Regions from separate parts of the Paenibacillus sp. FSL R5-0923 genome, predicted to be linked through region 2. Evidence: riboswitches for the same ligand, from Rfam matches in the RefSeq annotation. Region 2 holds a riboswitch; each other region holds the start of a gene.

Region 1 (8,159 bases), 2.5 Mb from region 2:
CGTCGTTTCACGGCTCAACGTGGCGTACATCCCGATATATTTACGTATGTCCTTCCGAATCACAAACCCATGGGAAGGAGCGATCATCCGGATCTCAAGATCCTTAACAGCCTCTAACAGTGTTCTTACATATCTTCTGTGAGGATGAATAATTGCTGCGTAATAGCCCTGGAAATCTTCCGTAATATCAAACCCGGCTTCATCGCTGAATAGATTCTCCACCGCAACATGCGTGCTAAAAATATCACAAGGAAATAAGATTTGATCTTCGATACAATAGGTGATCATCGTTTCTGCGGTATGGAGATACGGTGTTTCTTTAAACAGCAGCGTTTTCCCACCAATATCCAGCTTGTCTCCATCTTTCACCACCAGGAAGTTCCGGCTATGAAGCTTGTACATTTCCTGCAATTCTGGAACAGCAATCTCGGTGCATACGATCGTGGCATTTGCAGCCTTGGCAGCGAGAGCTGCCAGTCCACCAGAGTGATCAGGCTCTGTATGGTTAATGACAATGTAATGAATATCTAGAAGATCAATCATTTCACCCAGGCACTCGGCATATTCACGTCCGAATTCCATATCTACGGTATCAATGACAGTCGGCTTACCTGTTTTTAATAAGTAGGAATTATAGGTAGTTCCTTTTTCTAGAATCAGGCGATGAAAAGGAACATGACGGTTATCAATTTTGCCTATCCAGTAAATATCCTCGGCGATTTTCTTGAATTGTGTACTCATTTCTATAACCTCCAATGTTTGATTGATAATGTTTATCAACAACCATATTTTATTATGGCTGCCAAACAAAAAAGAGGATTTGAATCAAATTATAAAAGTTTGAAAAAAATGAATACCTTTAATTTAGACGATCTAAATAAAGTGATTATGCGTTGGGTCACATTTTAAATAAAAAGCCACACAAATGTTTGCACTTCGCCTTAAAGAAAGAATAACCCATAACAACTTTATGCCATATCCTAATGAAAATAATAAAAAGGTGGATATCCATGACTGAAATACAAATAGCTGCTGTGGGAGATCTAATGGTCAAACGTTATATTATTTCGGATGCTAAACAGCCTGATGGAACCTATTCGTTCAGCCCCCTGTTTGCAAAAGTAGCTCCTTATCTGAAACAGGCTGATTTGACGATTGGCAATCTCGAAACCACCTTTGCTGGAAGTGGCCCCGAATGCCGGAAAAGCCCACGATCAGGCGGTCCGATATTCAAATGTCCAGACGAACTGGCCCCTGCACTTAAGGAAGCCGGATTCGACGTATTAGTAACGGCCAACAATCATTGCATGGATTATGGTGCCCCGGGTCTGGTTCGGACGTTACGAGTTCTGGACCGTAATCGAATCGACCACACGGGAACAGCTAAATCATTAGAAGAATCCAAGAGAACGCTTATTAAAAACGTCAAAGGAATTACGATCGGCATCCTCTCCTACACAGCAGGAACCAACCGAATTCCGGTACCAGTGAGTAAGCCATGGCTGGTTAACCGGATATCTACGCCCAAGATCATTCGGGAGATTCGAGATTTAAAAAAGAAAGTCGATCTAGTCTTGCTTTATCTGCATTTTGGAAGCGAATATCGTTACACTCCAAACAAGAGGCAAAAAGAGCTGGTCAATCTCTTCTTTAAAAATGGAGCTGACATCATACTGGGTTCTCACCCACATGTTCTTCAACCGTTAGCGCTTCGGGGAAAAAAACAATTTGTTATTTACTCATTGGGAAATTTTGTTTCGACTAAACTAATGAATATTCCTTATACACAAAGCGGTATCATTCTTACGCTTAAAATAAAGAAGGATGAAAGAGGACACACAAGTATAAATAACGTAGGTTACATCCCGACTTGCGTAGATCGAAGAATAAAAAGCGGTAGGAAAGTTACAGAGATCATCCCCATCCGCGACGCATTAAAGAGAAGCGACACCGACATAAGAACAGAATGGCGAAATCTCATGAATCGAATGTTGAAGCATACGACGTCAATCTTAAAGAGGGAATAGAGTCGTTACAGAAAAATAACGTTCCGCGGAATTTACCGCGGAACGTTATAGATTTAGACCTCAAAACTGTGTTTGGGTTTAGCGTAAACGATCAGGCATCATTAATTTAAGGAATTCTAGAATACCATTCTCTACTACAAGTTCTTCTCTATCTTGATCAGCAAGTACTCTTCTGATGAGATCTTCTTTACCCTCCAGTACTTTACTTGTCCAATGAGGATCAATGATAAGAGACCGTCCTACTGCTACTAATTCAGCATTTGTCAACGTGTCCTCTGCGTCCTGTTTGGTACGGATATCTCCTACCCCAATTAAAGGTATACGGCCATTGATTTTCTCATGCACATATTGCAGGATTGATTTTTCTTTAAAATCTTCTGATGCAGATACTTTCTTGAAGTCCCCTAATGAAATATGCAGATAATCCAGCCTTTTATCAGCTAATTTATCAATGAGATAAAAGGTATCGGTGATTTTAATTCCAGGCTCTTCATATTCTTCTGGAGAAAAACGATACCCGACAATAAAATCCTTAATCTTTGAATTGTCAACGACAGCAATAACTGCATCCACTAATTGGTTAATGAAATTAAATCTTTTCTCTAAGCTTCCGCCCCATTGATCTTCACGACGGTTGGAGTGTGGAGAGAAGAATTGTTGGATTAAATATGTGTTTGCTCCATGAATTTCTACCCCGTCAAATCCAGCTTGAATAGCACGTTGAGTCGCTTTTTTAAAATCCTCGATCACACCGAAAATTTCATCTTCTGTTAATGCTCTTGGAATTTCTGCATTCGGACGTTCGGCAGCAATGGCGCTGGAGGAAACGGGTTGTACGCCACGCAATATTTTTGAATCTGTCATTCTTCCTGCATGGAATAGCTGTAAAATAGCTTTTGTTCCATTTCGTTTAATAGTAGATGCTAATCGGCTAAGGCTAGGAATAAATTCATCGGAGGAAACACTAAGTTCACCTTCCCATCCTTTTCCACCCTCTTGTACATTTGCTGCCGCAGTGATGACCGCACCTACTTCGCCCGTTCTTAGCGAATAGTATTTCAATTCATCTTGTGTTACTACACCGTCATAAAAGCTCATTCGTGTGGTCATTGGAGCCATAACCACTCGGTTTTTTAATGTCAGCCCTCTGCGAAAAGTTAATGCTGTGTCTAGTGCTATCATCTTTTTCCCAACTTTCATTAAATTATATTTAGATAAATTATTATATACATGCGCATACATATAAATTACAGCAATGATTTATTCTTGTCAACTAATAAAGAACTGCTGTTGAATACAACAAAAAGCGCTGTTCCGCTGAACAGCGCTTTTCGCTCGTTATGAATCGTCCTTATTATTCTAGTTCGGCCGGTTTTACAATGGCTGCACCTTTATTATTTTTGGAATATTTAGCTTCGATTTTCGTGGTGTATGTATCTTTGGCTCCATCACTTACCAGTACATAACTCAGATCGACTGTCAGCTTTTCCGTTTGCCAGGTCTTAGTATTGACGAATAATTTCCAAGTTACGCTTTTAGGTTGAACAGTCTCACCATCCCAGAGGTTCTCCTGGTCATAGAGTTTGATTATTCCCTTAGCTGCTGTCGGATCGGTTACCGTGAACTGCAGGACGGTCTGAGCACCGGCAGTGCTGACTTTCATAGATTTTTTATAATTTTTTACCGAATCAAGCATGGAAACAGGATCGTATTGACCTTTAGAATAAAAAGAATCCCACTCCATCTTCTCCAGTCCAATCCAATACTGCGCATCAGGATCGATTGGCTCACCGTCATCGTCGTAACCTTCATCTTCAGATTCATCGATCAGTTCACTTCCGTCTACAAGATAGTAAAACTCCTTGTCATTGGCATATAGACTGTACGATGTTTCTAAAAGACTACTATCAACGGTGCCAGCTGCAGCAAAATTCGGCAGTCGATTAATATCCAGCTTCAGTGTGTTAGTGTTGCTGATACGTACCCCACCGCTCTGAATATCCTGTTTTTTGATCACATCTAAGTGAAAATTCTTTATTGCTTTAGAGGCCGCCGTTACTTTGCTAATCATTTGATCCGCGGTTACTGCTGTTGTGGTAGCTGCTGACACTACTCCTGGATTAGACATCCATCCGATCGTTCCGGACAGCAATAAAGCACCTACTGCCAAACTAGTGCCTATTGTTTTGAAAAAACTTTTCATGTACTTCCCCTTTCAGCCCCTTGCGATAATGTAACGCCGTATAGATCGAAATAATAAAAGAGCTCAAAATAGACTACATATTCTTAGAGCTATCCTTTATGCTTCATAAGACATCCCTATGGCGGCCTGGCGATCATTTCCTTCTGTAGAAAGGCTTTAGACCCATGGCTTTGTGTCATCATCTTTCGATGATTTTACCTTTAACGCGGACATTCAATTAGTTTTAATTAGCTTACGGACGCATGTCCCACCGCTAATTTTATCATGGTTATAATTACCTGTAAACGACTTATCTTCCATTCAAATTCGCTATGATGCTCAGAAGAAATACTTCACTCAAAATGAAAAATGAACGATTACATACGCTTATAAGTCTTATTAATGAGAACAGCAAAGACAGGGGGTGCAGCAAAATGTGTGACCGAGAAATTTTCGAGCTCTATAAAGAACAAGTATATTATTTTTGTTACTACTTAATGAAAAATCAGGCAGATGCAGAGGATATTTGCCAAGAGGTATTTGTAAAGGTTATCTTAGCGGATAAGTCTAAGGTAAGAAACTTGAAATCTTGGATTTTACGAATTGCTTCGAATGAGTGCCACAGTGTGATTAAAAGGCGTAAGACGGGGTGGATGAAAGAAGTACGTAATTATTTACTATCCAGGTCTGAGGAATCAAACCCTGTAGAAAAACGGTTGGATCGACAGGAAACTAAAAAAGAATTACAAGGGTTATACAGTCAGCTTCCCGACAAAATCAGAATGGTAGTAGTCCTTCGTTTTATAAACGAATTGACTGTACCCGAGATCTCTAAAGTTATGAGCATACCCGAAGGAACTGTAAAATCCAGACTGAACAAGGGACTTAAAATACTAAATAGAATGGGTGGAACTCAACTAAAGGAGCTGAGTAGTAATGAATCTGTATATTGAAAAAGATAGACATATTCCCCGACCGGATTATGATTTGATGTGGACTACCATTGAACAAGAAGCATATAAACGTCAAAGAAATCTGCATGCCTCCCAGAATACTCCTAGGCCTAATAAAAAGGTTGTTCCTATCAGCATCGTCTTCTCTTGCCTCTTACTTGTCGCCATTCCTGTATTCGCTAGTATGACGATTAATTGGGATAAAATTGGTGGGCGAAGTGTGAGCAATGCATTAAATAACGGCATCGGTCAACAGTATAATCTTCAAGCTTCCAGTTCAGGAGTAACAATGAATTTGAACGGTGTTGTAACTGACGGAGAAAAAATGAAAATGCTGTTATCACTTGATACTAAATCTGATCTATCCCAATATACTGGATTTGCTACAGAGGAAAACACCATGACTAGTGAATCCGGTGCCAAGGCAAAGGTATACGGTTATTTAGAATACGATCCTGAAAGCCAGAAACTCATTGGAGTATATGAGACACCTGATACATTAAAGGATGATAAAAAGGACTACAAGTTTGAAGCACGGAATCTCATTTTTTACCGTAATCAGAATATTCCCTTACAATCTAATCATCAAGCAGGGGATACAATCGATACTGGAGTTAAGCAATATCCAAGCATTCAAATCGAATCCGTTCGACATGTTTCCAATCAAACCATTATCCGTTACAAAGTCGCTGCATCACCATCTGACTTAGGACGGGGTAACCCACATTTGGTAGTTAGTACTGCAGGTCAAGAGAATGAGGCAATTCCAACCATCATGCCTAACGAAGGATCGGATTTATTTATTGAACAGGTTTTCAATATAACTGAATCAGATTGGAAGGAAGCTAGTCTTCATTTTAGTTACATTGAAGAAGCGAAACGTATTTCAGGTACATGGAAGTTCGATTTTAAAGCAGATGGACAAAAAGCAAGTGAGGCGATTTACACTAAGAAACTGTATAACAGTCCTGAATTTCAAGAAAAGACCGGTATAACCTTAGATCAGCTAGTGGTTACCCCTTTGGATATCCAAATTCTAATAGATGAAAATGATTCGCTTAAAAAAGGAATTGTCCACTATAATACCGCTCAGTTGGTTATAGGTGATAAAACAATCACTGGGGGTTGGAATTTGAAAGGAGATCATTCCGAAAGCTACCAGCATTTATTTCAATTTGAATCTCCGGAATGGTATAACAACTGGTCCGATGTTCCAATGAAACTTATATTAAAGGATGCTGTCATTGAGAAACGTGATACTACTAAGAATTGGATCACTATAAACAAACCTAAAGAAGAAAAGCAGTTCACTTCACTTGATGTCGATGGGTTAAAAATTGAATTCACTTACTATACTGAGGGCGAAAATTTGATTGTCGAATCAACATCCAAATCTTCTGGCTTCAAAAGCGTTAACCAAACTACGTTACGGATTAATGGCAAAGAAGTGGTGCCTGAAATTACACCTAAGGGCATGATATCTACAGGAACTAATATTGATAGCTACAAAGATATCCCTTTCGACGAAAAAATCGAACTGAACCCTGGTATCTATAAATATAGCGATCCTAGCCGGAACGAGGAAATTAAACTTTAATACAGGAAGTTAATCTATGTCCCGCCCTTTCTAGTTAATCCTAAGGGCGGGTTATTTTTGGATAGCTATGTATCTCTTTTATTTCCTTCATAACAAACAAAAAAAGCATAGAACGGACTCAAGTCCGCTTTATGCTTTCCATTATTAAGATAAACAATATTTAACGAGCGCATCACGCACACCATGCTCGTTGTTCGAACCCGTAACAGCATTCGCTGCCGCTTTTACCTCTACAGGAGAATTATCCATCGCCACGCCCATCCCCGCATAGGTAAGCATAGAAATATCATTAAAATAATTACCGATTGAAAGGACTTCTTCTTGCGGAATTCCCAGCTTCACAGCGAGATTTCTTAATGCGTTGCCCTTAGAAGATTCGGGATGCATCAAATCAACGAAAAATTCACCACTCCGCAAAATATTGTACTCAGGAGCCCAAGTACGCCATTCACGTTCAGCTTCGTCAAGAATTTCTGGCTGTGTAAATACAGTAAACTTAACAACCGGTTCACGGAAATCTTCCCAGGCTGGTAGCGTCGCTGGCACAATACGGAAGTGCTCATACATATAATTAGCTTCTTTAGTCAGATTCTCTACATTATCAACATACATATCAAAAGCAGTATTCACATCATAATGAATATTGTGCTTACGGCAATAGTCAATATAGGGGTCAAGACCACGTGCATCCATACCATATTGATGCAGCACTTCTCGATCTTCCACTCGTACCGTCGCTGCTCCATTGTGACCAAGCACGTAACCAGTCAGCCCCATTTCCTCCATGAAAGGAATCGAGTTCTGTGGACTGCGTCCCGTACACAATACGATTTGACCGCCAAGACGTGTAACCTCAGCAATAGCTTCCTTATTCTCAGAGCTTAAGTGGTGATCATCATTTAATAGCGTACCGTCCACATCTAGTGCAATCAGTTTGTATCTCATACTCCACCATCCTTGTCTTTCTTTTTCTATATTATCCTTGAGATGATTCTGCGCCTAAGAGTGCCAGTTCCTCTAACGTCAGTTCCCGACAAGCTCCAAGCGGCAGACTTTCATCCAGCTTCAATTCTCCCATAGATACACGTTTCAGAAAAGTGACTTTTTTGCCTACCGCCTGAAACATACGCTTCACCTGATGAAATTTCCCCTCAGTGATGATAAGTGAAATATGGGAAATCACTTTGCTGCCGCGCTCTCTTCCAAGAATGGTTAAGTGTGCAGGTAAAGTAACGTAGCCATCTTCCAACTCCACCCCTGCTGCAAAAGCCGCTACATCATCCGCGTCTACATCGCCCTCGATGGTTGCCTCGTACGTTTTCGGGACATACTTACGTGGCGACAGCAATTCATGGGCAAGCTTCCCATCATTAGTGATCAGCAGCAGTCCCACAGTATCC
Region 2 (8,159 bases):
GTAGTGAAGTTACTCGAACTACATATGCGGAGACGACTGCGCTGGGAGCAGCACTTCTGGCTGGATTAACCTCAGGAGTCTGGACAAGAGAGCAGCTAGAAAGCTTTAACAAAGCTGAGAGGGTCTTTTCACCTGTAATGGGTATAGAAGAGCGTGAAAGACGTTACAACGCCTGGAAAGACGCTGTAGCGCGTACCATGGGCTGGGAAAAACATGAAAGATATCAGTGATCAGGGAGATGCATATGTCTATGTTTAATGGAACAGAATCTGATCTACCGAGTGGACTATCTAAGCCTGCACTTCGAGCACTTCATGGTGCTGGGTATACACAGATTCACCAAATCAGTATGCTCACTGAGTCAGAGCTTCTGCAGCTCCATGGGATGGGACCAAAAGGGATTGATGTACTACGGCGTGCGCTCACTGAAAAGGGGTTATCCTTTGCCAGCGAGTCCTAAAGAACAGATCAACCTAAAAAGCGGCAAGCTAAGGATAATCCTTGGCCTGCCGCTTTTTAGGTTGTAACGCTTAATATTCAATAACAAATGCTACGTTTTGCCATCCAGCGCCCACTGTCCAGAACAGAACTTTATCTCCGCGTTCGATCTTTCCTGTAGTAATAGCTTTGTGTAGAGCGATAAACGGGCTACTGGTTGAGGTGTATCCGAATTCATCACCTATGTAAACCGCAACCTCACGATCAATACCCACTTTTTCACAAACACCAACGATATTAGGCAGTGAAAGCTGTGAGAAACAGGCCGCTTTAATAGATTCAGGCGCTATGTTGTTATCAGATAGAAGCGTGCGAATCGATTCAGAAGCAGCATCTACGCAAATGGAATCATCAAATGGAATGAATTTCACATTGAATTCTCCAGCCGCGACGCCTTTTCTACCCAGATTAGCCAAGCCTTCAGCCGGGAACATGGAGTTGCCGTAAACGCATGTGTCTGTTTGATAGACAGAATCAATGAAGCCTACCGCATTATCATCGCGCACAAGAAGGACTGCCGCAGCTGCATCACCGAAGTTAGCATAATAGACAGGATCATTCTTATCTGCATGAGGTGCTACATAATCGGATCCGATGACCAAAGCACGTTTAATTCTAGGATTGGCTTGCATTTGACGGCTCACCTGTTCTACGGAAGCAGTCATACCTGCACAGTTAGCGTTGCTATCTATACAAATTGTATGGGATGCGCCGTTAATTAAACGGTGAATCATTAAAGAGTTAGTAGGAAAGATATATTCAGGAGTTTGACTTGCATAGGCAATAAGATCGATATCAGCGCCAGTGAGACCATTTTTATCCAACACATTACTGGCAGCCTCAAAAGCCATCGTAAGAGAATTTTCTTCCTCATTCTTAATGCTATAGCGCGTATCACGACCTAAAGTGGTCAGTAGACCTCGGATATCAATACCCTTTTCGTCAAAATGCTTAATAAAAAAGTCGTTATCAACTTTATTACTAGGATGATAGATATCAATGTCTTGAATACGAATTCCGGTCATATGAATGAATCCTCCTGAAAAACTCTATAGTTTTTTTAGTTATAAGAAGAATTAAGCTGTAACGGTGGAAATGATCTCGATGTTTTCTAGTCCTGCTTTACGACCCAGACGAGCAAGCTGCATTTTAAGAATTGGGTTATTCTCAAGGGTTAGATTTACTTTTACAAATCCATCATTCTTAAACATTACGAAGCAACCTTCCAAAAGAGGCACAACATCAGGAGCAGTTACGTTTAGCTTTCTGCAGTCGATTTGTAATTCATAGTCAGCTGGAGTGATAGGATTAATAGTTTGTTGATAAGCTTGGATAGATTTCAGACCATCTTCTTCAGAAAATGTTCCTTCCAGCTCAATATTGATCACTTTTTTAGTAGTGTCTGTCTTTAAAATAAACTGTCCCACGTTAACATCTCCCGATATTTTAATTTTACTGAAAATAGTTACTTTATTTCTTCAATCGTTTCGAGAAGAATATTAAAAGCGGTGATGATTCTAGGTGCCCCTATAGCGGGTACTAAGTGTAATAGAATACCTTTGAGTTGTTCTACAGTAACTCCCACACGAAGAGCCATGACATAATGAACACCCAATTGATCAAACTGACCCATCGAAATCAGGGCAGAGATAACTGCGATTTCCTTCCAGTCAGCTTCGATTGTGTTGCGTTGAAAAATATCGCCGTAGGCATTCCCCATAATAAATTCAGCCAAATCGGGGAAATGTTCTTTAATCGGAGCCAGTGCTTTAGCTCCGTAGTCTCCAGAGAGATTCGTGAAGTGGTTCAGACCACTGTTTACATTGTCTTTCATAAGTGACCTCCTAATTTAGGTTCAAAGTACGGTGAGCAGTCGGAGGGACCTCATCACGGTCTGTTAACAGTTCAATGACGGCAACACGGTTGATGGCAACAGCGTCCTTGATGGCTGTTTTGAACTCCTCCGCTGTCTCACATTTGTAACCCGTAGCGCCTAGTGATTCTGCGAATTTCACAGCATCCATAGGGACTTCGTAGATAGTTCCGTCAATACGTCCTGTAGTTTTTTCCATACCTTTTAGAGCCATATCTAGCTGTTTATTATTCACAACAATGAATATGACAGGAATATCCTTGCAGACAGCAGCGTTAATCTCTGCGCCTAGCATCATAAAGCAGCCATCTCCTGTAATGCAGAAGATCGTTTCTTCTGGAGCAGCAACCTTTGCACCAATCGCCATTCCGATGGAATTACCCATACAAGCAAAGTAAGCATCGAAAACAAAACTGCCCGGTTTCTTAACCTTGTACCATTTCGCAGCATGGAAACCGTGACTTCCATCATCAACAAAGACTGTGCTGTTATAAGGAATCAAATCACTCATCGTACTCAAGACCGATGCAAGTGAAAGGTTTGGTAAAATCGGAGGCTCTTCGGTATAATCGGAATTTGTCGGTGCTTCGCGTTTTGTGATGTTGTTCGTGTCAATATTATTGAGATAGTAAACTAGATTGTCCCGTAGATCTCCAGTCACTGGAATCGTATTAGAGAACAATATTTTTCCGACAAAAGTCGGATCGCTATCAAACTGAATTAATGTTGCAGGATGATTTTCCCTTTTAAGATTACAAATAGTCATATCACTTAAACGTGACCCGAGAACGATAAATAGATCACTTTGATTCAGCAAGTCATCCCCATGGGTACAACCGCCTACTCCAATTGGACCGTGATAGAGTGGATGATCCCAAGCTATAGCCCCTTTACCACCTGGAGATGTAACTACAGGAATATTAAATGTTTCCGCTAATTGAATTAGCTCACTATGTGCTCCTGAGCGGTTAACGCCTTTACCCGCGATAATTATTGGATTCTTAGAGTTATTTATAGCATCAAGTACACGGTCGATATTAGCATGGCTAACCAGTGATTCGCGTTCAGGGATTACAATATTACATTCCTCTAGCAATTCCGTTTGTACATCAAAGGGAATACAAAGGTGAACTGGACCACGATTACCGCTCAAAGCAATGGATATGGCATGATTAAAGATTGTGTTAAAGTGATCTCCACGTTCAATAAGCTTGCTATATAAGGTGGCAGGTCTAAACATATCAGCTAAATCAGCTAGAAAAGAAGTAGAGTCCTGACATTGGGGAATTCCAAGCTCTTTAATAGATTGATGGCCAGTAATAAATAGGACAGGTAGGTTGTTAGCCTTAGCATGTGCTGCTGCAGTTAATAGGTTTGTTCCACCAGGACCTGAAGTACCAAAAGCTACACCTAGTTTTCCAGTTTTAAGCGCATACCCGGCTGCTTCGAAGCCGGAACTGGACTCATGTCTCCCAGGAATAAATTCAATACCGTAATCTACCATTTTAAGAACAATAGGACAAATGGATTTCCCAATAATACCAAAGGAATGGGTAACACCTAGGTTCCGTAGTGCTTCCGACATGTAATCTGCGACTGTCTTCAAAAAATACACCTCACAAGTTGATTGTTATTTTAAAATCAAACATTAGAAAACCTGTGCTCTGAATTAGGGCACAGGTTGGTGGCATAAATCGCCATAGAGACTGAACAATTGTTCAGTCGTCTTGGTTTTCTGCAACCTGGCAGTCATGGCCTCTGATTAAAAATGAGGCTGTAGATCCATGGTTTTGCGTCATCCTCTTTCGAAGATTTTGCCAATATTAATTTTAAAATTTATAAGAAGAATTTTCCTTTACAATATATTCCTAGAGTACCTTTGTCAATATATTTTCGCAAATTAACTCGAATTTTGACGAAAGTCTTGTCCAACCTATGAAATAATAGATATAAAAAAACTCCCCCTAAGTCAAAACTTAGGAGGAGTTTTTGGACTTGTTTATATGATTTGCAAGTGACTTAAAACTTGAAAATATGGATAGTCTTCTGTAGATTAAACACAGCCTGTGTCATTTTCTCAGTTTCTTCAGCGACGGACTGCAGGGCATTAATTTGTTCATTCATAGCGGCGGATACTTCCTCGGTGCCGGCAGCGGTTTGCTGTGTGATTGCAGAGATATTCTCTATTGCACTTGAGATTTTCAAGGCACTTTCCAACATCAGATCACTTTCAGCAGAGAAGGAAGAGATTTGCTCGGTAATATACTGCACACTTTGCACAATTTGAGCAAAGATATGAGCAGATTGAGTGATCATCTCATTCTGTACCTGTACGACTTCTTCGTTGATAGCGATATTGTCAATCGCTTGTTTGATATCAGTTTCGATGCTCCGAACTAAGCCAAAGACTTCCTTCGTTGAAGCCGTTGATTCTTCGGCAAGTTTACGAACCTCCTGTGCGACTACAGCAAATCCTCGACCATGCTCTCCGGCGCGTGCTGCTTCGATGGAGGCATTCAGCGATAAGAGGTTGGTCTGCTCAGCGATCTCTGTGATGGTTTTTGTAATCATCGTAATTCCGCGAGCATTATGAGACAGGGCTTCGATAGTATCAGCTACTTTTTGAGTAGCCTGGATGTTTTTGCGCATGCCTTCAGCTTGAGTATCAACGGACTGCCGTCCTTGTTCAACTAGTTCTAATGTATGTATTGAACGTCTGTTCATTTCTTTCGTTGAGTTCGTATAATTGGATACTTTATTCTCAATATCTTTAATGGATTCTGTCATTTCAGCGATATCCGTAGATATTTCATTTGCACCAAGAGCTAGCTCGTTAGACGAAGAGGCTACCTGTGCCATGACAATTTTCAAATTCTGATTCTTATCTTCGATTCCACGGCTTGCATCCATAACTTGACGAGTGATTTGTGATGCTTCTGTCAAAATCTTCTTGAGCTTGTCAATCATAGTATTAAAGGAACGACTTACGTCCCCCATAGACCCGTTCTCATCGGCTCTACTAGTAAAATCCCCTTTTGAAATACTATGAGATACATTCGCGATGTCATCAAAAGAAGATGTAAGCGTTCTCTCGATAAAGCGGGCCACGGGGAAAGTTAGAGCAGCAAGAACTACGATTAGAACAATACCCAAAATAATGTTGCCTAAGATCATAAAAGTAACTAAAACAGGAATAGCAAATAGTGCGGCAACGAGGTAACATCCGGCAACAATTCTTTGTTTTAACGGAAGTTTATGCATCCAGTTCATTGGTATAATGTCCTCCTTATTAATATTATGTATTGGTGTTATTATATGGGATTTAAAGGTGATTGGTCTATAGTAAGAACTGACATAAATCTTCTTTTCGGAGTAGTTCTTTAGATTTCGTGTCAAAAATCCTCATAAATAGCGGAAATTTTTGCGATAGCAGACTTTACCATCTCTAAAAGTTCTTGCGGTGAAAGTACAATAACCGAGGGACTAAAAGAAAGGATTATCCGGCAGGCCGACTCGATCGTATTAAATTCGGCATCTACGTTTACCCACTCTGCTTTGCTAGTTGGCTCTATCAATTGGACAGAGACGAATCTTTCTCGCTGTAATTCTTTTAAGATAGAGGTTCTAACCCTTAGCTTTACTTGATACTTTGGCAGTGCTGCTTTAAAGGCAGTGGTGGACTCTTCCCAGTACTGTTTTAAATCAAAGTCATCAGGTCTTTTAAACCACTCATGAGTCTCCTCAACGTTAACTAATCTGGACACACGAAAGGTCCGTAGTTCATCTTTGCTTTTGGCTACGACATACCATACTCCGCGTTTTGCAACTAACCCAAGAGGTTCAATGAAACGGACCGTTGTCTCGTTGCTCCGGAGATAAGTGATTTTTACTTTGCGGTCCTCCCAAAGTGCTCTCTGCATTACAGAAAGGAACGGATAAGTCTCATCCGAAGGATGCCAACTGGCGCCATCAATATGAATACGCTCGCTTAGGTAATTTGCTGGGTTACTAAGTCGATGTGAGGATGCAGCCTCTAGTTTGAGAAGAGCGGAAGAGTAGTCGTCTTGTATCCCCAGATCCTTCATTATAGATGCGTCAGCGGACAGAAGCAGTGAACCAATCTCTTGTGGCTTCATTCCCGTTAGGGAGGTTCGGTACCCTTCAGTAAGCATCCAACCTCCTTCACGACCACGTTCAGCTAAAATGGGTATTCCTGAAGCACTTAATGCTTCCATATCACGAAACACAGTTCGTTCTGATACCTCGAGTGTTTGGGCCAATTCTCTAGAAGTCATTTTTCCACGATTTTGCAACAGAAGTAATATTGATAACAAACGGTCGGCTCTCATTAGGCTATTGTACCTCCTCGAATTATTGATTAGACGATCACCATTAATCATTTCTAAATCATGATTATATTATATATGTCAGTTGATGTCATATATACGGGCTATACTTATAAAACGTAAGGAATGTTCACAGAATATTGAAATCCGAATTCAGGTGGAAAGGGTTGAGGGCTATGACATTGAAAGGGAAAGTCGCATTGGTTACCGGGAGCAGCAGAGGTGCTGGGAGAGGGATCGCTCTAGAACTAGCAAGAAGAGGTGCTTTTGTCTATATTACAGGGAGGACCACAGATGTATCCGTCACAGAGCATATTAAGGGGAGCATAGATAGCGTACTTAGAGAAATAAAAGAGAGTGGAGGTTCTGGTGCGGTAATACGATGTGACCATACGAAGGATCAAGAAACAGAAGCAGTGATCCGCCAGATCGCTGAAGAGCAAGGTCGGCTCGATATCTTAGTTAACAACGTATGGGGAGGCAATGATTTAGCTATCGAGCAGAAGCCTTTTTGGGAGCTGCCTACAGCTCATTGGGACAATATGTTTAATGCCGGTGTGAGAGCACAGATGATCACAAATTATTACGCAATTCCCTTGATGCGCAAGGCAAAAACTGGTGGTCTAATTATCCATACAACCTTCTGGGATCATTATAAATATTTAGGCAACTTTTATTATGATCTTTCTAAAAATGCACTTTTACGTATGGCTTTCGGATTGTCGAAGGAGTTAAAGGATGACGGCATTGCGGTTATGCCACTTTCACCTGGATGGATGAGAACAGAAGCGGTTCTAGAAGCCATGAATACAGATGAGGAACATTGGCAAGAAGTTGAGGAACTGAAAATGAGTGAATCGACGACATATATTGGTCGAGCAGTGACTGCACTAGCCGCTGATCTAGAGGTTATGTCTATGTCCGGTGAGCCACAGCAGGTTGGAAAGCTTGCTGAAAAATATGGTTTTACAGATATTGATGGAAGGATAATCCCTTCGTTCATAATATAGGAAGAAAAAGATTCGTAAAATATAAGAAAGGCCACTCCAATACATTCTGGAATGGCCTTTCTATATTATAGATTAAAGAAGGATGATTTCTTCAGCAGTGTTAATTTCTGGTAAACCAGCGAGTTTCACAAGGACTTGCTTAGGAACGGCTTTGTCAACGGTCAGCAGCATGATTGCAGCGCCCCCAACAATTTTACGTCCCACTTGCATGGAAGCGATGTTTACATCGTTCTCACCAAGCAATGTACCCACGAGTCCGATAATCCCTACTTTGTCGTTATGGGATACAAAGATTTGATGACCTTCAGGAGCAATATCAACTGGGAACTTATTCACTTGAACAATCCGTTCTCCGTAACCTTGCAGCAGGGTGCCGGCAACAAGATACTCTTGGTCACGATCAGCTTTTAGAGTAACAGTAATCAGGTTGGT
Region 3 (8,159 bases), 2.5 Mb from region 2:
AAAATGGCTACAACGTCTCTATGATGATGTTGTAGCACGCAAGTTGAATGACATTGGAACACCACTTAATACAGAGTAGAGTCCTTAGGACCTCTACTCTTTTTTTCGCTTTTGCAGAGACAATAAATACCACACTAGAATCTAAGCGTGTACAATATGTACGTGTACGCAATCATATTTTCCTAGGAGGAATCACATTGTTGATAACACTGCCTTTAAACAAGCGCGGTATACCAGCCAGCCGTATTGCTCTAGGTTGTATGGGATTTGGTGGGGGCTGGGATCATGAACCGATTACCGCCGAGAATGTTAAGCAAGGACATGCAGCCGTCGACGCAGCACTATCTATTGGTATCAATATGTTTGATCACGCAGATATTTATACCCGTGGTAAAGCCGAGAAGGTATTCGGTCAAATCTTTAAAGAACGCCCAGGACTCCGCGAAGAAATCATTATTCAATCGAAGTGCGGTATTAAGCTAATGGAGCCTGGAGACAGCTCTAATGTCTTTGACTTCTCAAGCCAGCATATTCTAAGCAGTGTAGATGGAATATTGTCGCGACTAGGAACGGAATATATTGATATTCTGCTGCTCCATCGGCCTGACCCCCTAATGGATCCAGAGGAAGTAGCTTCTGCTTTGCATCAATTAAAGGCAACAGGTAAAGTTCGTCATTTCGGCGTCTCCAATATGAGCACAGCGCAGATCAAAATGCTGCAAGCCTATTGCGATGAACCTTTTATCGTAAACCAGTTACACATGAGCCTAGCCAAGCTCAGCTGGGTCGATGCTGGAATCAGTGTAAACCGTGAACCTTGGAAGGATATTACCTTTCCCGAAGGAACCCTTGAACATTGTCGAATGGAGAACATTCAGCTTCAAGCTTGGGGCCCACTCGCACAAGGCTTATTTAGCGGACGTTCATTAGAGGATCAACCAGAGAATATCGTCCAGACAGCTGCCATGGTTAAACAACTTGCAGATGAAAAAGGAACAACACCCGAAGCCATAGTGCTATCCTGGCTAATGACACATCCGGCAGCTATTCAGCCTGTGATTGGGACTGTGAATCCGCAGCGCATCGCTGCCTGCGCCGATGCGGACAAGCTGGAGCTTACTCGTAAAGAATGGTATGACCTATATGTTAGTTCACGTGGTACTCGTCTTCCCTAACTGAGCCCACAATTAAACTCGCAAGAATTCTTAATAGCCTAATCGTGCCTCTCGCATGATTAGGCTATTTTTAATACTTTCCCCTCCTATGTATCGTTCTCAATTGAGAATAAAAATAGATATCAAGCGATAAAGCGAGATAAATAGAGATAAATTAACATTTTTGTTCTTTATAGAGCACAAACGAGACTTATTGACAGTTTTCTTTTCAATTTATTCCATGTATTATTCATTACAGAAGTTGTTCTCAATAAAGAACAATAATAACGAACCAAAGAAACTCAAGACATTGAGGGGAGGTATTCCTCTGAGACCCAGATCAGCAAAAAGAAGACCTAAACGAAAGAAACAAATCGGATTACGTGTTCTGCAATCAGGAATGGCTGTCTCCGTCTTGTTTCTGACTACCTCGCAGCAAGTGGGTAGTACCTATGGTGGTTTTGGAGCTACTACGCAAACCACTAGCACAATTAGCTTTTGCGAAGTATTTCCAAACTCGATCAAGGGGCTTCTAACAGAACTCAAAGATCATATCGAAAGAGCTACTGCTTTAAAAGGATCGCTGCAAAGCTATACCCCTTCAGGCAGTCTCTCAGACGTTTCGGGAATAGAAGGCATGACGCTGGATGAGCTTGATGTCGCAGCGCAAGAGATTTCCACACAAATCTCCGCGCTTCAATCTCAAATCGATGGCGTGAATGAGCAACTGGCCACCAACAGCCAAATTTGGAACGAAATCAATGGTGAGCTGAACGCAGCAGCAGCCGTCCTATTCCAGATTGGAGGATATATGACCTCTCTAGATTCAAACTGTCTAGAAATCAAGGATGAACAATTCTTCAGAGAGCTGCAAAGCAGCCTGAATCAAAGCGGTGTAATCTCTGAATCCCTGAATGCTTCCTTAAAGGGAGTCATCCAATATCTAAACTCCATACACGACATCGGGCTTCCATTTGCTTCGGTAGTGACCAGTGATGTATATGGACAACCCGAGTTACGCAACGAGGCGTTTCAGCAGCCGTTACCTTTCCTGATTCCTTTTAGTCAGCCGGCCGGAAATATCTCTAGCGAACTTACCTCCACTTATGAAAATCTCAATACTGAAATGAATGGTCTTAAAGAATCGGCTACTTCAGGAATCAGCAATCTTCAGAGTCAGCTCCAATTGATCAGTCAAACCCGTGAACAACAATTGGAAGCACTTGAGAAAGCCCGACTAGAGGCGCTGGAACAAACGAAGAAAGAAGAAGAACGTTTGGCACTGGAGAAAAAAGAAAAGCAAGAAGCTGAGGACAAAGCGAAAGCTGAAGCTGAGGAGAAAGCAAAATCGGAAGTGACTCCACCGACAGGTGAAGCTGCTCCAGAGAAAATAAATAAAGAACAGCCTGAAGCCCCAGCCACTAACCCGGTCGTTCCGGAAATTGGTGAAGAGCTAACGATTCCAAAAGATGTACCACAGCAAGCGGTTCCTCAGGAGGCGCCAAAAGCGGAAGATACAACCACTTCCCCACCGGTAGCAACACCAGCCCCTTCGGACCCTCAACAAGTTAAAGGTGGCGAATAATATGCGGATTAAAAAAATGATCAACAATACATTATCGAGCATCATGCTTGTGATATTCATTCTGCTGGTGGTAGCCGTAGTTTTATCAAAGGCCTCCGGCGGTGAACCTGCCTTCTTCGGATACCAGATCAAATCGGTACTCTCAGGTTCGATGGAACCAGGGATTCAAACCGGATCGATTGTCGCTTTAAAACCCGGAGGAGATATGAATCGCTTCAAAAAAGGCGATGTGATCACCTTTAGAAATGAAGAAAACCTGCTCATTACTCACCGTGTTGTAGAAGCAACAATGAATAACGCTACCGGTGAAGCCATGTATCGCACGAAAGGTGATAACAATGATGCACCTGATATGAACCCTACCAGTTCCACGAATGTTGTAGCTGAGTATACCGGGGTCACCGTACCTTATGTAGGTTACGCTATGAATTTCGCAGTTTCCAAAGCTGGAAGTGTTGTGCTCATGATCGTACCAGGCTTGATGCTCCTGCTCTATGCCCTGTATTCATCATGGAAGGCTGTAGCTGCACTCGAAAAGAAAAATGCTGCTATACTTCCCACCTCTCCACCTCCAACTGAAATACAGTAATCCGTTGATTGTCCGCTTCCGCTTACGAACCGGAAGTTACAATATATAACTTTTATAAAAAAACCACAAAAACCGAGGAGGAATTTTAATTATGGGTATCAAAAAAACATTGGGTCTTGGCGTAGCATCTGCAGCACTGGGTTTATCATTGATTGGTGGAGGAACTTTCGCTTACTTTAGCGACACTGCACAAAGCACCGCTACATTCGCAGCAGGTACACTGGATTTGAACTCTGATCCTTCTGTTATCGTTGATTTGAAGGATCTGAAGCCAGGCGATACGATCAAAAGAGACTTCAAACTAAAAAATGACGGTACACTTGATATCGGTTCGATCCTCCTCAAAACAGCTACCTCTATTAATGATGTAGGTGGTAACAACGGCGCTAACGATTTGGCAAAATCCATCAAAGTTAAATTCCTGGTGAATAAAGATAAAAGCGGCATCTTACCTGGTAGTGAAGAGAAAGTAGTTTGGGAAACTACCCTAGCCGATTTGAAGACTCAGACACCGGATCTCGTAAAAAATACTGGACTTGATGCAATCTGGGGTACTAGCGAAGCATCTGGAATTAAGGCCGGCACAAATGATAGCTTCACCGTTCAATTCGAATTTGTTGATAACGGCCAAGAGCAAAACTACTTCCAAAAAGATTCATTAACTCTGACTTGGGATTTCGTAGGTAAGCAAACTGCTGGATCCGCTAAATAATCTAATAAGTCTTCCATTCGAAGAGCAGCAGATTCTTATTCCGGAAAGCGGATAAGTAGATGCTGCTCTTCTCTTTACAATAAACTTTGTCGAATTTATTGATATTTGTTATACTAATAACAAAAATTACGGAGGGGCGTCAGTATAGTGCCACAAAATATGGGCCAACGTATCCAGCATCTCCGCCTAGAAAAGGGATTGTCCCTATCTGAGCTTGCGGACAGAGCGGATGTTGCTAAGTCGTATCTTAGCAATGTGGAGAGAAACATCCAATCCAATCCTTCAATTCAGTTTATCGAAAAGATCGCCGATGCGCTTCAGGTATCCATCCACGCTTTGCTCTATGGAGAACCTAATGATGCTGAGGAGTCACCTTTAGATTCGGAATGGTTCCGATTGGTGCAGGAAGCTATGGCCTCAGGCATAAGCAAACGCGAATTCAAGGAGTTTCTGGACTACCAGAAATGGCGCCTTGATCAGAAGGATTAATATTCCACCTGACCTGATAAGATCCTCTTCTACTCATACTATTAAACATAAGCGCCTTCGCCCTCCTAACATGGACCGCAAAGGCGTTTGAATTCTAGCAGAATATAAGGACCAAGTCTGAAACTTATAGATTCTTATATAAAGAAAAAGAGCACAGCGAGTTATCGCTGTGCTCTTTTGATATCTAATGCTCTGAATGTATTACTGCACGGCTTGCACAGTCTTCTCATGAAAGAAGCGACGAATTTCATCTGCCTTTATGCCAGCCTTCTTAGCTGCTAATAATAAATGTACCCACTCAACGTCTAGATCAATGAACTGCTGTTCTCTGTTGCTTCCCTGGTTGGACTTGTCCAAAAAATCTCCTCCTAAGATTTTACGTCCCCAGGCAATCCGGCTGTCATAGTATTTCTACCTTAGACCCGCGACTTTGTGCCCCTGCCTTTCGGCAGGTTTACCTTTTACTGGACCCTTTACACGAAAGGATCTACTTTGAAATATATGAAAATCGCTAACTGCAATAACATTATACTATACTAAAGTGGAAAAGTGTGTCGATTTCTGATTAGTTTTTCCATTAAAAAACAAAAAATAGAAGCGATTTTGTGCGATATCTTGTCCTATTAACACGATACTCGTCCCATTCATAAAATTAATTAAGCCAATATAATGATACTTCCTTCCCTATTAGTTAAAAATAAGGATATTAGAATCATTTTAGTGGGCCTTAGGAATGGGTAATGAGGAGAAACAGCGTTCTTTTCATTAGAACAAGCTAACCCATACCATTTTGCGAACGTATTGGACGAAAGAATGAATTGATTACACGTGTGGAAAGTAGCACAATAAGATGAGAAATGAAACCGCAATCATCACAGCTCCAGTAAGCGTTGACACAAAATGTCACGTATGGAGTTCATCCGTTAAGGAGGATGTATTCATGGCAGCCAAAGAGCCCTATAACGAATCCATTTGGAGTAAGTATTACGGACCCAATTTAGGCTACATTCAAGAAAGATATGAACAGTTTGTGAAAGATCCTTCCACCGTAGAGAATAATTATCGCGAGCTTTTTACAAATTCGGGTCCCCCACCCCTAACACCGGATAGCGAACCGGCTCCACAGCCTCGCATTTCGGGAGACACCGAATGGCTTAGAAAGGCAGTAAGAGCTTCCAAGCTAATCGCTAATATTCGTATATATGGCCATATGGCCGCTGATATTGATCCGCTTGAGCGCGATCACAATCCCATGGCTAAATATCTTGAACTCGAAACCTATGAGCTGACTCGTGAGGATCTGCTCGCACTACCTGCCACGCTCATTTGGGAGAATGCGCCGAATGATGTGCATACCGGATGGGATGCAGTTCAGCGTATGCGTCAGGCTTACACCAAGACAATCGCCTATGAATTCGGGCATGTGCATGAAGAACAAGAACTGAAATGGTTGAACAGACAGGCAGAATCCACAAGCTCACCAGCGCCTTTAAATAATGCAGAACGTAAAGAGCTGCTAAACCGCCTGATCCAAGTAGAGCAATTCGAAACCTTCCTCCACAAAACCTTTGTGGGTCAGAAGCGGTTCAGCTTGGAAGGCAATGACGCTCTCGTACCGATGCTGGATGAAATCGTACGCGCTGCTGCGCATGACGGCGCAGAGCATATTCTGATGGGCATGGCGCATCGTGGTCGCCTCAACGTTCTTGCACATATTTTGGGCAAACCTTATGACATTATATTTTCAGAGTTTCATCATTCTCCGAACAAGGAGCTTTTCCCTTCCGAAGGCTCTACAGGCATTAACTATGGCTGGACGGGTGATGTGAAATACCATCTGGGTGCAGATCGCGCTGTCCGTGAAGGAGAAACCGTACGCACAAGAATAACACTAGCGAATAACCCAAGTCACTTGGAATTCGTCAATCCTGTCGTGGAAGGCTTCACTCGTGCTGCTCAAGAAGATCGGAGCACAGCCGGATTGCCGAAGATTGATACCAGTAAAGCTATGGCGGTACTGATGCATGGCGATGCTGCTTTTCCAGGTGAAGGGATTGTTGCAGAAACACTTAATATTGGCAAACTTCAAGGTTATCAGAATGGCGGGACGATCCATATCATTGTTAATAACCGGATCGGCTTTACGACAGAAAGCGAAGACTCCCGTTCAACGCATTATGCGAGTGACATCGCCAAAGGATATGAAATTCCAATTATCCATGTCAATGCTGATGATCCTGAGGCCTGTATATCAGCCGTTCGTTTAGCTAGTGCATATCGCAATCAATTCAAAAAGGATTTCGTTATTGATCTCATCGGCTATCGTCGTCATGGACATAACGAAATGGATGATCCTGAAACTACACAACCTATCGTGTACGGTAAGGTACGCAATCATCCAACCGTTTACAAGGTGTATGCGGAGCGGCTACAGCGTGAAAAAATTCTTACAGCTGAAGATGTACAAAAGATGCACGTTGAAACAGAAGGCGTATTGCAACGTGCGTACGATAGTATGAAGGAAGGCAATCACAAGAAAAAAGAACCAAAGGCCTTCATTCCTCTTCATACAGATCGCTCAGCGGCAGGCACTACAGCCGTACCGATCTCCAGTCTGCAAGAGATTAATCGTGAGCTACTGAGCGTACCTGATGGATTCCAAGTCTATCCGAAACTGGAGCGAATTCTGCAGCGTCGCAAGGACGCACTGAATGAGGGTGAAAAGGTCGACTGGGCACTCGCTGAGTCCCTCGCCTTCGCAACCATCCTGAAGGATGGAACGCCAATTCGACTTAGCGGTCAGGATGCACAGCGTGGCACCTTCGCACACCGCCATCTGGTGCTGCACGACAGCAAGACAGGAGAATTATTCTCTCCGCTTCATCAGCTAAGTAATTCTCGCGCTTCCTTTGGCGTATATAACAGTCCGCTATCTGAAGCTTCTGTGCTAGGCTTTGAGTATGGTTATAATGTGTTCGCACCAGAAACCTTCGTCATCTGGGAAGCACAATATGGCGACTTCGCCAATGCAGGTCAGGTTATATTTGATCAGTTCATTGCCGCTGGACGTGCGAAATGGACGCAGCGCAGCAATCTCGTCGTCATGTTACCGCATGGCTACGAGGGACAGGGACCCGAGCATTCCAGTGGTAGATTGGAACGCTTCCTACAGTTATCCGCGGAAGAGAACTGGACCGTTGCTAACTTGACCACTGCTTCTCAATATTTCCATGTCTTGCGGCGCCAAGCTGCTTTATGTGGACAGGAAGACGCTAAACCACTGGTGATTATGACGCCGAAGAGTCTCATTCGTAATCCGCGCAGCACATCTGCCGGAACTGAGCTCGCTTCCGGACAATTCCAGCCTGTGTTAGCTGAGCCTCTGCTAGGCCAGAAGCCAGGTGAGGTCAAACGTCTAGTAGTCTGCAGCGGTAAAGTAGCTATCGACATCCAAACAGAGCTAGAAGCTGCTTCAGACAAAGATTGGTCATGGCTACATGTACTGCGCTTAGAGCAACTCTATCCGTTCCCAGAACATGAACTGAGTGCTCACTTAAGCTCCTTCACATCCCTTCAGGAAATTGTCTGGGTGCAAGAAGAGCCGAAGAATATGGGCGGATGGAGTTATAC
Region 4 (8,159 bases), 2.8 Mb from region 2:
CATTATTTAAATTAAGCGATAAAGGGAACAAAAAAGCCATTGTTGATAAATCAACAATGGCTTCGTGTGCTTGGCAACGTCCTACTCTCCCAGGACCCTTCGGTCCAAGTACCATCGGCGCTGGAGGGCTTAACGGTCGTGTTCGGGATGGGTACGCGTGGAACCCCTCCGCTATCGCCACCAAACGGGCATTTACAGCGTAAATGCTCAGGCTTGATGCCTGAAAACTGAATCCGAATTGAATTTGCGTCTTAAGTATAGGATAAGCCCTCGACCGATTAGTATTGGTCAGCTCCATGCATTACTGCACTTCCACCTCCAACCTATCTACCTCGTCGTCTTCAAGGGGTCTTACTAATTGGGAAATCTCATCTTGAGGGGGGCTTCACGCTTAGATGCTTTCAGCGCTTATCCCGTCCGTACGTAGCTACCCAGCCATGCTCCTGGCGGAACAACTGGTGCACCAGCGGTACGTCCATCCCGGTCCTCTCGTACTAAGGACAGCTCCTCTCAAATTTCCTGCGCCCACGACAGATAGGGACCGAACTGTCTCACGACGTTCTGAACCCAGCTCGCGTACCGCTTTAATGGGCGAACAGCCCAACCCTTGGGACCTACTTCAGCCCCAGGATGCGATGAGCCGACATCGAGGTGCCAAACCTCCCCGTCGATGTGGACTCTTGGGGGAGATAAGCCTGTTATCCCCAGGGTAGCTTTTATCCGTTGAGCGATGGCCCTTCCATGCGGTACCACCGGATCACTAAGTCCGACTTTCGTCCCTGCTCGACTTGTAGGTCTCGCAGTCAAGCTCCCTTATGCCTTTGCACTCTTCGAATGATTTCCAACCATTCTGAGGGAACCTTGGAACGCCTCCGTTACTCTTTAGGAGGCGACCGCCCCAGTCAAACTGCCCGCCTGACACGGTCCCCGTACCCGATTAGGGTACTAGGTTAGAACCTAGATACGATCAGGGTGGTATCCCAACGGCGCCTCCACCGAAGCTTGCGCTCCGATTTCTACGGCTCCCACCTATCCTGTACAGATCGTACCCAAATTCAATATCAAGCTGCAGTAAAGCTCCATGGGGTCTTTCCGTCTTGTCGCGGGTAACCTGCATCTTCACAGGTATTAAAATTTCACCGGATCTCTCGTTGAGACAGCGCCCAAGTCGTTACGCCATTCGTGCGGGTCAGAATTTACCTGACAAGGAATTTCGCTACCTTAGGACCGTTATAGTTACGGCCGCCGTTTACTGGGGCTTCGGTTCATAGCTTCGGGTTACCCCTAACCACTCCCCTTAACCTTCCAGCACCGGGCAGGCGTCAGCCCGTATACTTCGCCTTGCGGCTTCGCACAGACCTGTGTTTTTGCTAAACAGTCGCTTGGGCCTTTTCACTGCGGCCCCCTCGTGCTATTCACACTACCGGGGCACCCCTTCTCCCGAAGTTACGGGGTCATTTTGCCGAGTTCCTTAACGAGAGTTCTTCCGCGCGCCTTAGAATTCTCTTCTCGCCTACCTGTGTCGGTTTGCGGTACGGGCACCTTCTCCTGGCTAGAGGCTTTTCTTGGCAGTGTGAGATCATGACCTTCGCTACTGTAATTTTCGCTCCCCATCACAGCCCAGCCTTAATGATGTGCGGATTTGCCTACACATCAGCCTCACTGCTTAGACGGACATATCCATCAGTCCGCGTCACTACCCTCCTGCGTCACCCCATCGCTCATAGCGGATTACGGTGGTACAGTAATTTCAAACTGTTGTCCTTCGACTACGCCTTTCGGCCTCGCCTTAGGTCCCGACTTACCCTGAGCGGACGAGCCTTCCTCAGGAAACCTTGGGCTTTCGGCGGATCAGATTCTCACTGATCTTTTCGTTACTCATACCGGCATTCTCACTTGTATGCTGTCCAGCGCTCCTTACGGTACACCTTCAACCCACATACAACGCTCCCCTACCCCAGATACATACGTATCTAGCCATAGCTTCGGTGGTGTGTTTAGCCCCGTTACATTTTCGGCGCAGAGTCACTCGACCAGTGAGCTATTACGCACTCTTTCAATGGTGGCTGCTTCTAAGCCAACATCCTGGTTGTCTGTGCAACTCCACATCCTTTCCCACTTAACACACACTTGGGGACCTTAGCTGATGGTCTGGGCTGTTTCCCTTTTGACAATGGATCTTAGCACTCACTGTCTGACTCCCGGCAATAAGTATATGGCATTCGGAGTTTGACTGAGCTTGGTAATCCTTGCGGACCCCGCACCCAATCAGTGCTCTACCTCCACTACTCTTATACCGAGGCTAGCCCTAAAGCTATTTCGGGGAGAACCAGCTATCTCCGAGTTCGATTGGAATTTCTCCGCTACCCCCACCTCATCCCCGCATTTTTCAACATGCGTGGGTTCGGGCCTCCAGTGCGTGTTACCGCACCTTCACCCTGGACAGGGGTAGATCACACGGTTTCGGGTCTACGTCCACATACTAAATCGCCCTATTCAGACTCGCTTTCGCTGCGGCTCCGTCTTCTCGACTTAACCTTGCATGTTAAACGTAACTCGCCGGTTCATTCTACAAAAGGCACGCCATCACCCATTAATAGGGCTCTGACTTTTTGTAAGCACACGGTTTCAGGTTCTATTTCACTCCCCTTCCGGGGTGCTTTTCACCTTTCCCTCACGGTACTGTTTCACTATCGGTCGCCAGGTAGTATTTAGCCTTAGCAGATGGTCCTGCTGGATTCATACGGGGTTTCACGTGCCCCGCACTACTCGGGATCCGTCTCGGAGAGAACACAGTTTAGGCTACAGGGCTTTTACCTCTATCGCGGGCCTTTCCAGACCTCTTCACCTACCATATTCCTTTGTAACTCCATGTGAGACGTCCCACAACCCCTAAGAGCAAGCTCTTAGGTTTAGGCTGTTCCGCGTTCGCTCGCCGCTACTGACGGAATCACTATTGTTTTCTCTTCCTCAGGGTACTTAGATGTTTCAGTTCCCCTGGTCTGCCTCTACATCTCCTATGTGTTCAGAGATGAGTAACTGCGAATTACCACAGCTGGGTTTCCCCATTCGGACACCCCCGGATCAAAGCTTGCTTACAGCTCCCCGAGGCAGTTTCGTTGTTCGCCACGTCCTTCGTCGGCTCCTGGCGCCTAGGCATCCTCCGTGTGCTCTTATTAGCTTAACCTTGATTTTTCCTAAAAAAAATCTCACTAATAACATTTACTTGTTTGCACAAGTTGCTAAAAGATGTTCTAAAACGCAAATTCGTTTCGGTATCCAGTTTTCAAGGATCAAGTCTTACTGAGAGCTTAAACTCTCAAAACTGAGCAACGAGTGAGTTGTGGAAGCTTAGCTTCCGATTTGAATGTCTTCATTGCAGAAGACGATTCTCCATAGAAAGGAGGTGATCCAGCCGCACCTTCCGATACGGCTACCTTGTTACGACTTCACCCCAATCATCTACCCCACCTTCGGCGGCTGGCTCCCTTGCGGGTTACCCCACCGACTTCGGGTGTTGTAAACTCTCGTGGTGTGACGGGCGGTGTGTACAAGACCCGGGAACGTATTCACCGCGGCATGCTGATCCGCGATTACTAGCAATTCCGACTTCATGCAGGCGAGTTGCAGCCTGCAATCCGAACTGAGACCGGCTTTGATGGGATTGGCTTCACCTCGCGGCTTCGCTTCCCGTTGTACCGGCCATTGTAGTACGTGTGTAGCCCAGGTCATAAGGGGCATGATGATTTGACGTCATCCCCACCTTCCTCCGGTTTGTCACCGGCAGTCACTCTAGAGTGCCCAGCCTTACCTGCTGGCAACTAAAGTTAAGGGTTGCGCTCGTTGCGGGACTTAACCCAACATCTCACGACACGAGCTGACGACAACCATGCACCACCTGTCTCCTCTGTCCCGAAGGCCGCCACTATCTCTAGTGGATTCAGAGGGATGTCAAGACCTGGTAAGGTTCTTCGCGTTGCTTCGAATTAAACCACATACTCCACTGCTTGTGCGGGTCCCCGTCAATTCCTTTGAGTTTCAGTCTTGCGACCGTACTCCCCAGGCGGAGTGCTTACTGTGTTAACTTCGGCACCAAGGGTATCGAAACCCCTAACACCTAGCACTCATCGTTTACGGCGTGGACTACCAGGGTATCTAATCCTGTTTGCTCCCCACGCTTTCGCGCCTCAGCGTCAGTTACAGCCCAGAAAGTCGCCTTCGCCACTGGTGTTCCTCCACATATCTACGCATTTCACCGCTACACGTGGAATTCCACTTTCCTCTTCTGTACTCAAGTCACCCAGTTTCCAGTGCGACCTCAGGTTGAGCCCAAGGTTTAAACACCAGACTTAAATGACCGCCTGCGCGCGCTTTACGCCCAATAATTCCGGACAACGCTTGCCCCCTACGTATTACCGCGGCTGCTGGCACGTAGTTAGCCGGGGCTTTCTTCTCAGGTACCGTCACTCCGATAGCAGTTACTCTACCGGACGTTCTTCCCTGGCAACAGAGCTTTACGATCCGAAAACCTTCATCACTCACGCGGCGTTGCTCCGTCAGACTTTCGTCCATTGCGGAAGATTCCCTACTGCTGCCTCCCGTAGGAGTCTGGGCCGTGTCTCAGTCCCAGTGTGGCCGTTCACCCTCTCAGGTCGGCTACGCATCGTCGCCTTGGTGGGCCGTTACCCCACCAACTAGCTAATGCGCCGCAGGCCCATCCCTCAGTGACAGATTGCTCCGTCTTTCATTCTTTCTTCAGGAGAAAAAAGAAATTATCCGGTATTAGCTACCGTTTCCGGTAGTTATCCCAGTCTAAGGGGCAGGTTGCCTACGTGTTACTCACCCGTCCGCCGCTAAGTCATTTTGAAAGCAAGCTTTCAAAATAACTCCGCTCGACTTGCATGTATTAGGCACGCCGCCAGCGTTCGTCCTGAGCCAGGATCAAACTCTCCAATTAGTATTGAAAAGAGCGATATGCTCATTTTGAAACATCTGACGAGAAAATTAATTCTCTAATTTTGGATTTCACTTTCGTGATTTCCTACTCACTCGTTGTTCAGTTTTCAAAGATCAAGTTCTCGTTGGCGCCGTTTAATGTCTCAGCAGCAACTCTTATAATATATCATGTTGTTCTCAGTAATGCAAGCTTTATTTTTCGAAAGCCGTTTATATAACTCTCTCAAACATTGCCTGTACGCTGTCTAACAACGCTTAACTATAATAACCTATCTATTCATAGAAAAGCAACCCCTAATAGAAAAATAAACAACTAGCTTAATAATTAAGCTGGTTGTTTATTTAATAGAGTTATGAATCTAGCGATGCAAATTAATAGTATTTTGCTGCAGTATACTTACTTGAAGCCTTAATAAAATCCGTATTCTTCTTACTCTTCGCTGACGATGCATCTACCGTTGTATCAATAGTAACCCATTTCCCATCCATCAACACTTCATTCCATGCATGGTATTGCGTAACGTAGCTAGTATTCCCCATCACCAATTTAGCAGGCACATCTACACTACGCAGCATTGCGGCAAAAAGAGAAGCATAGTCATAGCAGATTCCTTTTTTAGTATTCAAAGTGTTGTTAATGTTCGGAATGTAATCTGTTGTTACGTTATTAGCAAGAGAATAATCGTATTGTACATTAGCAACTACATAGTTATAGATTGCCTTAACTTTCTCTTCATCTGTTGTTTTGCCTTTTGTAAGCTCTTTGGCCTTAAGGATCGCTTTATCAGAAGAACTCCATTTCACATTCTGTACGGAGCCCAAATATACGGAATTCGAGTCACTCATGGTTACGTCTACTACTTCGGAATATAACGCTTTGTATTTATTGCCGGTTGTGTTCTCAAGAACAGAAACCTTATAAGTACCATTACCTTGTTGTAAAGGGAAGTCCTCAGCTTGTCCAGAAGCATATAAGTTATATGTATAGCTGCTGTTGTCTTTAGTGATCATGAGTTTGATTCTTTTATCTTTCGGAATATCATAGTTAATTCCAATAACACCTTGAGCCACTTTCGATGTAATCAACCAGCTTGCATCTACACTTGCGGCTTGAGCTGTGCTTACCGGAACCGCAGTAATCAGTACGAACAGCGCCACCATCATAAAATAAACCTTTTTCACGGATAAAACCCCTTTCGGTAGCTGGCTGCCATCCTTTCGGGAAGGCCCTTTAGCTTTGCGTCCCTACCTTTCGATAGGTTTGCCGTTATCGTATAAGCTCTATCTGTTCTAATTTCACTAGACAAATTAACAGAATCAGTCCAAGTAGAAATATGAATCTAAGATTCTTATATATTTTATAAAAACAAAAAAAGCCTCTTCATTCGGTAACTGGCTGCCATCCTTACGGGAAGGCCCTTTAGCTTTGCGTCCCTACCTTTCGATAGGTTTGCCGTTTATCGTGTTTAGCTTTTATAGTCTTATACTACCATATTTATCCTCGTAAACAAGAACAAAATTGCTAGATTTACTATTATTTTATAGTTATTTCTCTGTATTTGAATTCTCTTGTTATTTCTCGTCAACGATTAGGAAAGCTTGGCATGAACAATCAAACGATGTGTAGGATCTACTAGTGGGTCACACGTAATTAGAGTAAGAATTTTATCTTTGTTATTCCCGTCTAGAACAGACACATCACTAGGAAGTACAACAGAAATATCATAAACCTCGTAATTATAAGTCTGATCGCTAGTCTTTACCGTAATCGTATCCCCAATCACAACCTCATTCAGCCTGTTAAACAATCTGCCCGTAGTTCTAGCTCTATGTGCAGCTATTGCGGCGTTCCCTATTTCTCCTATTGGAGTTGTTTCTTTCATATGGGCCGCGGCATGCTTCATATTCGCTTTAGTAGCCCCTTCTAATACAGGCAGCTTCAGATCGATCTTATCGATCTCAATTAATGCGATAACTTTGCCACCCACTTCAATTTCCGGTTCCGGCTTTTCTGTTTCTTGCGGCTGTGCTTGTGCATCTAGAGCTGATTCCTCCGCTAGTAGCTGAGTGACCTCGGCATATCTGCTCTTCAGATCAGGTGGTGGAGTACTTTCACTGGTGCTCAGTTCAGCCGATTCTAATAGCTTATCCTGCTGCCAGTCGTTATACCATTCGTTAGCTTTTGGATAGAGCATGATAAGGATCCCCGCCAGTATGAGCACATACGAGAATTTACGCATGATTTTCACCTCCGTAGATTGTTCTACTGAACTTTAGAATACCCATTTACGACTTCCGAAGAAGTTAATGATCACCGTCACAAACGTTACTAATACCTTAGAGATCAACACTTGAATGCCTAGTTTGTCAGTCAACAGATGCATTAGCAACAGCGATATTCCGAGTACTACCAGATTCAGTACGATAAACTTCAGCAACTGCGTCTTATCAAAACCCTCTTTATTGCCACGATCACGATCCTTGAAGGTTACTTTTTTATTCAAAATAAAGCTGTTCGCTGTCCCTGCACTATAAGAAATCACCTGTGCCAACGCATATACCATCCCAAATGAGTTCAGTAATGTGAAGATTACGAAATCAATGAGGGTATTTACCAAACCTACAGCATTAAATTTGAGAAACTGTATGAAAGCAGTCCGAAAGTTCTTATCTGACATCTTTGTAATCCTTCCGGCGATCCACTTCTTCTTCGTTACGATATCCTATAGTCTCACTGACAATATACAACGGTCTATCCTTAGACTCGTCATAAATCCGTCCAATATACTCACCGATTACACCTAGCAGCATCAGAACGATACCGTTAAAGAGCAAATTGACCCCTACAATGGAAGCCCAACCTGGAACCGTCCATGAGGTGAAAAAGATTCTTTGAAACAATACGAAGAATAAATAGAGAAAACTGGAGAAGGAAAGAAAGAATCCGACATACGTAGCAATCTTAAGTGGTTTATGCGAAAAGGAAGTGATCCCATCCAGCGCAAAACGAATCATTTTCTTAAGAGGATACTTAGTTTCTCCTGCAAATCGTTCTTCCCGCTCATATTCCACCATCGTCTGCTTGAAGCCGACCCAGCTCACTAAACCTCTGACATACCGATTTTTTTCCTTGAGACCTCGCAAGACATCACATACCTTACGATCAATAAGACGAAAATCACCTGTGTCCGTGGGAATGTCTA

Evidence for each region. A riboswitch is a leader RNA that binds a small molecule or an ion and turns the genes downstream of it on or off. The one in region 2 is predicted to bind cyclic di-GMP.
Region 1: linked by a shared signal. The riboswitch ahead of MKX35_RS24040 (DUF6612 family protein) and the one ahead of MKX35_RS12530 (thiamine pyrophosphate-binding protein) in region 2 are both predicted to bind cyclic di-GMP.
Region 3: linked by a shared signal. The riboswitch ahead of MKX35_RS01550 (anti-repressor SinI family protein) and the one ahead of MKX35_RS12530 (thiamine pyrophosphate-binding protein) in region 2 are both predicted to bind cyclic di-GMP.
Region 4: linked by a shared signal. The riboswitch ahead of MKX35_RS00215 (transglutaminase-like domain-containing protein) and the one ahead of MKX35_RS12530 (thiamine pyrophosphate-binding protein) in region 2 are both predicted to bind cyclic di-GMP.

The regions. Positions count from the first base shown of each region.
Region 1 covers NZ_JBBPAT010000001.1:5,340,795-5,348,953, forward strand. Annotated here, with positions in the region: gene MKX35_RS24025 (FprA family A-type flavoprotein) at 1-741, opposite strand, end outside; gene MKX35_RS24030 (CapA family protein) at 1,011-2,027, shown strand; gene MKX35_RS24035 (NADH-dependent flavin oxidoreductase) at 2,106-3,269, opposite strand; gene MKX35_RS24040 (DUF6612 family protein) at 3,382-4,230, opposite strand; cyclic di-GMP riboswitch class I at 4,348-4,439, opposite strand; gene MKX35_RS24045 (RNA polymerase sigma factor) at 4,644-5,162, shown strand; gene MKX35_RS24050 (DUF4179 domain-containing protein) at 5,146-6,759, shown strand; gene MKX35_RS24055 (Cof-type HAD-IIB family hydrolase) at 6,904-7,704, opposite strand; gene MKX35_RS24060 (pseudouridine synthase) at 7,736-8,159, opposite strand, start outside.
Region 2 covers NZ_JBBPAT010000001.1:2,828,074-2,836,232, forward strand. Annotated here, with positions in the region: gene glpK (glycerol kinase GlpK) at 1-230, shown strand, start outside; gene MKX35_RS12510 (DNA-binding protein) at 245-460, shown strand; gene MKX35_RS12515 (ketoacyl-ACP synthase III) at 531-1,523, opposite strand; gene MKX35_RS12520 (hypothetical protein) at 1,575-1,925, opposite strand; gene MKX35_RS12525 (carboxymuconolactone decarboxylase family protein) at 1,964-2,332, opposite strand; gene MKX35_RS12530 (thiamine pyrophosphate-binding protein) at 2,343-3,986, opposite strand; cyclic di-GMP riboswitch class I at 4,105-4,200, opposite strand; gene MKX35_RS12535 (methyl-accepting chemotaxis protein) at 4,391-5,641, opposite strand; gene MKX35_RS12540 (helix-turn-helix transcriptional regulator) at 5,764-6,720, opposite strand; gene MKX35_RS12545 (SDR family NAD(P)-dependent oxidoreductase) at 6,894-7,727, shown strand; gene serA (phosphoglycerate dehydrogenase) at 7,800-8,159, opposite strand, start outside.
Region 3 covers NZ_JBBPAT010000001.1:338,168-346,326, forward strand. Annotated here, with positions in the region: gene MKX35_RS01520 (PadR family transcriptional regulator) at 1-79, shown strand, start outside; gene MKX35_RS01525 (aldo/keto reductase) at 201-1,175, shown strand; gene MKX35_RS01530 (hypothetical protein) at 1,555-2,739, shown strand; gene sipW (signal peptidase I SipW) at 2,741-3,328, shown strand; gene MKX35_RS01540 (TasA family protein) at 3,420-4,040, shown strand; gene MKX35_RS01545 (helix-turn-helix domain-containing protein) at 4,200-4,529, shown strand; gene MKX35_RS01550 (anti-repressor SinI family protein) at 4,731-4,886, opposite strand; cyclic di-GMP riboswitch class I at 4,914-4,998, opposite strand; gene MKX35_RS01555 (2-oxoglutarate dehydrogenase E1 component) at 5,470-8,159, shown strand, end outside.
Region 4 covers NZ_JBBPAT010000001.1:41,037-49,195, forward strand. Annotated here, with positions in the region: rRNA gene rrf (5S ribosomal RNA) at 69-185, opposite strand; rRNA gene MKX35_RS00205 (23S ribosomal RNA) at 259-3,187, opposite strand; rRNA gene MKX35_RS00210 (16S ribosomal RNA) at 3,400-4,957, opposite strand; gene MKX35_RS00215 (transglutaminase-like domain-containing protein) at 5,329-6,138, opposite strand; cyclic di-GMP riboswitch class I at 6,152-6,232, opposite strand; cyclic di-GMP riboswitch class I at 6,341-6,421, opposite strand; gene MKX35_RS00220 (class D sortase) at 6,546-7,196, opposite strand; gene MKX35_RS00225 (GtrA family protein) at 7,230-7,634, opposite strand; gene MKX35_RS00230 (glycosyltransferase family 2 protein) at 7,624-8,159, opposite strand, start outside.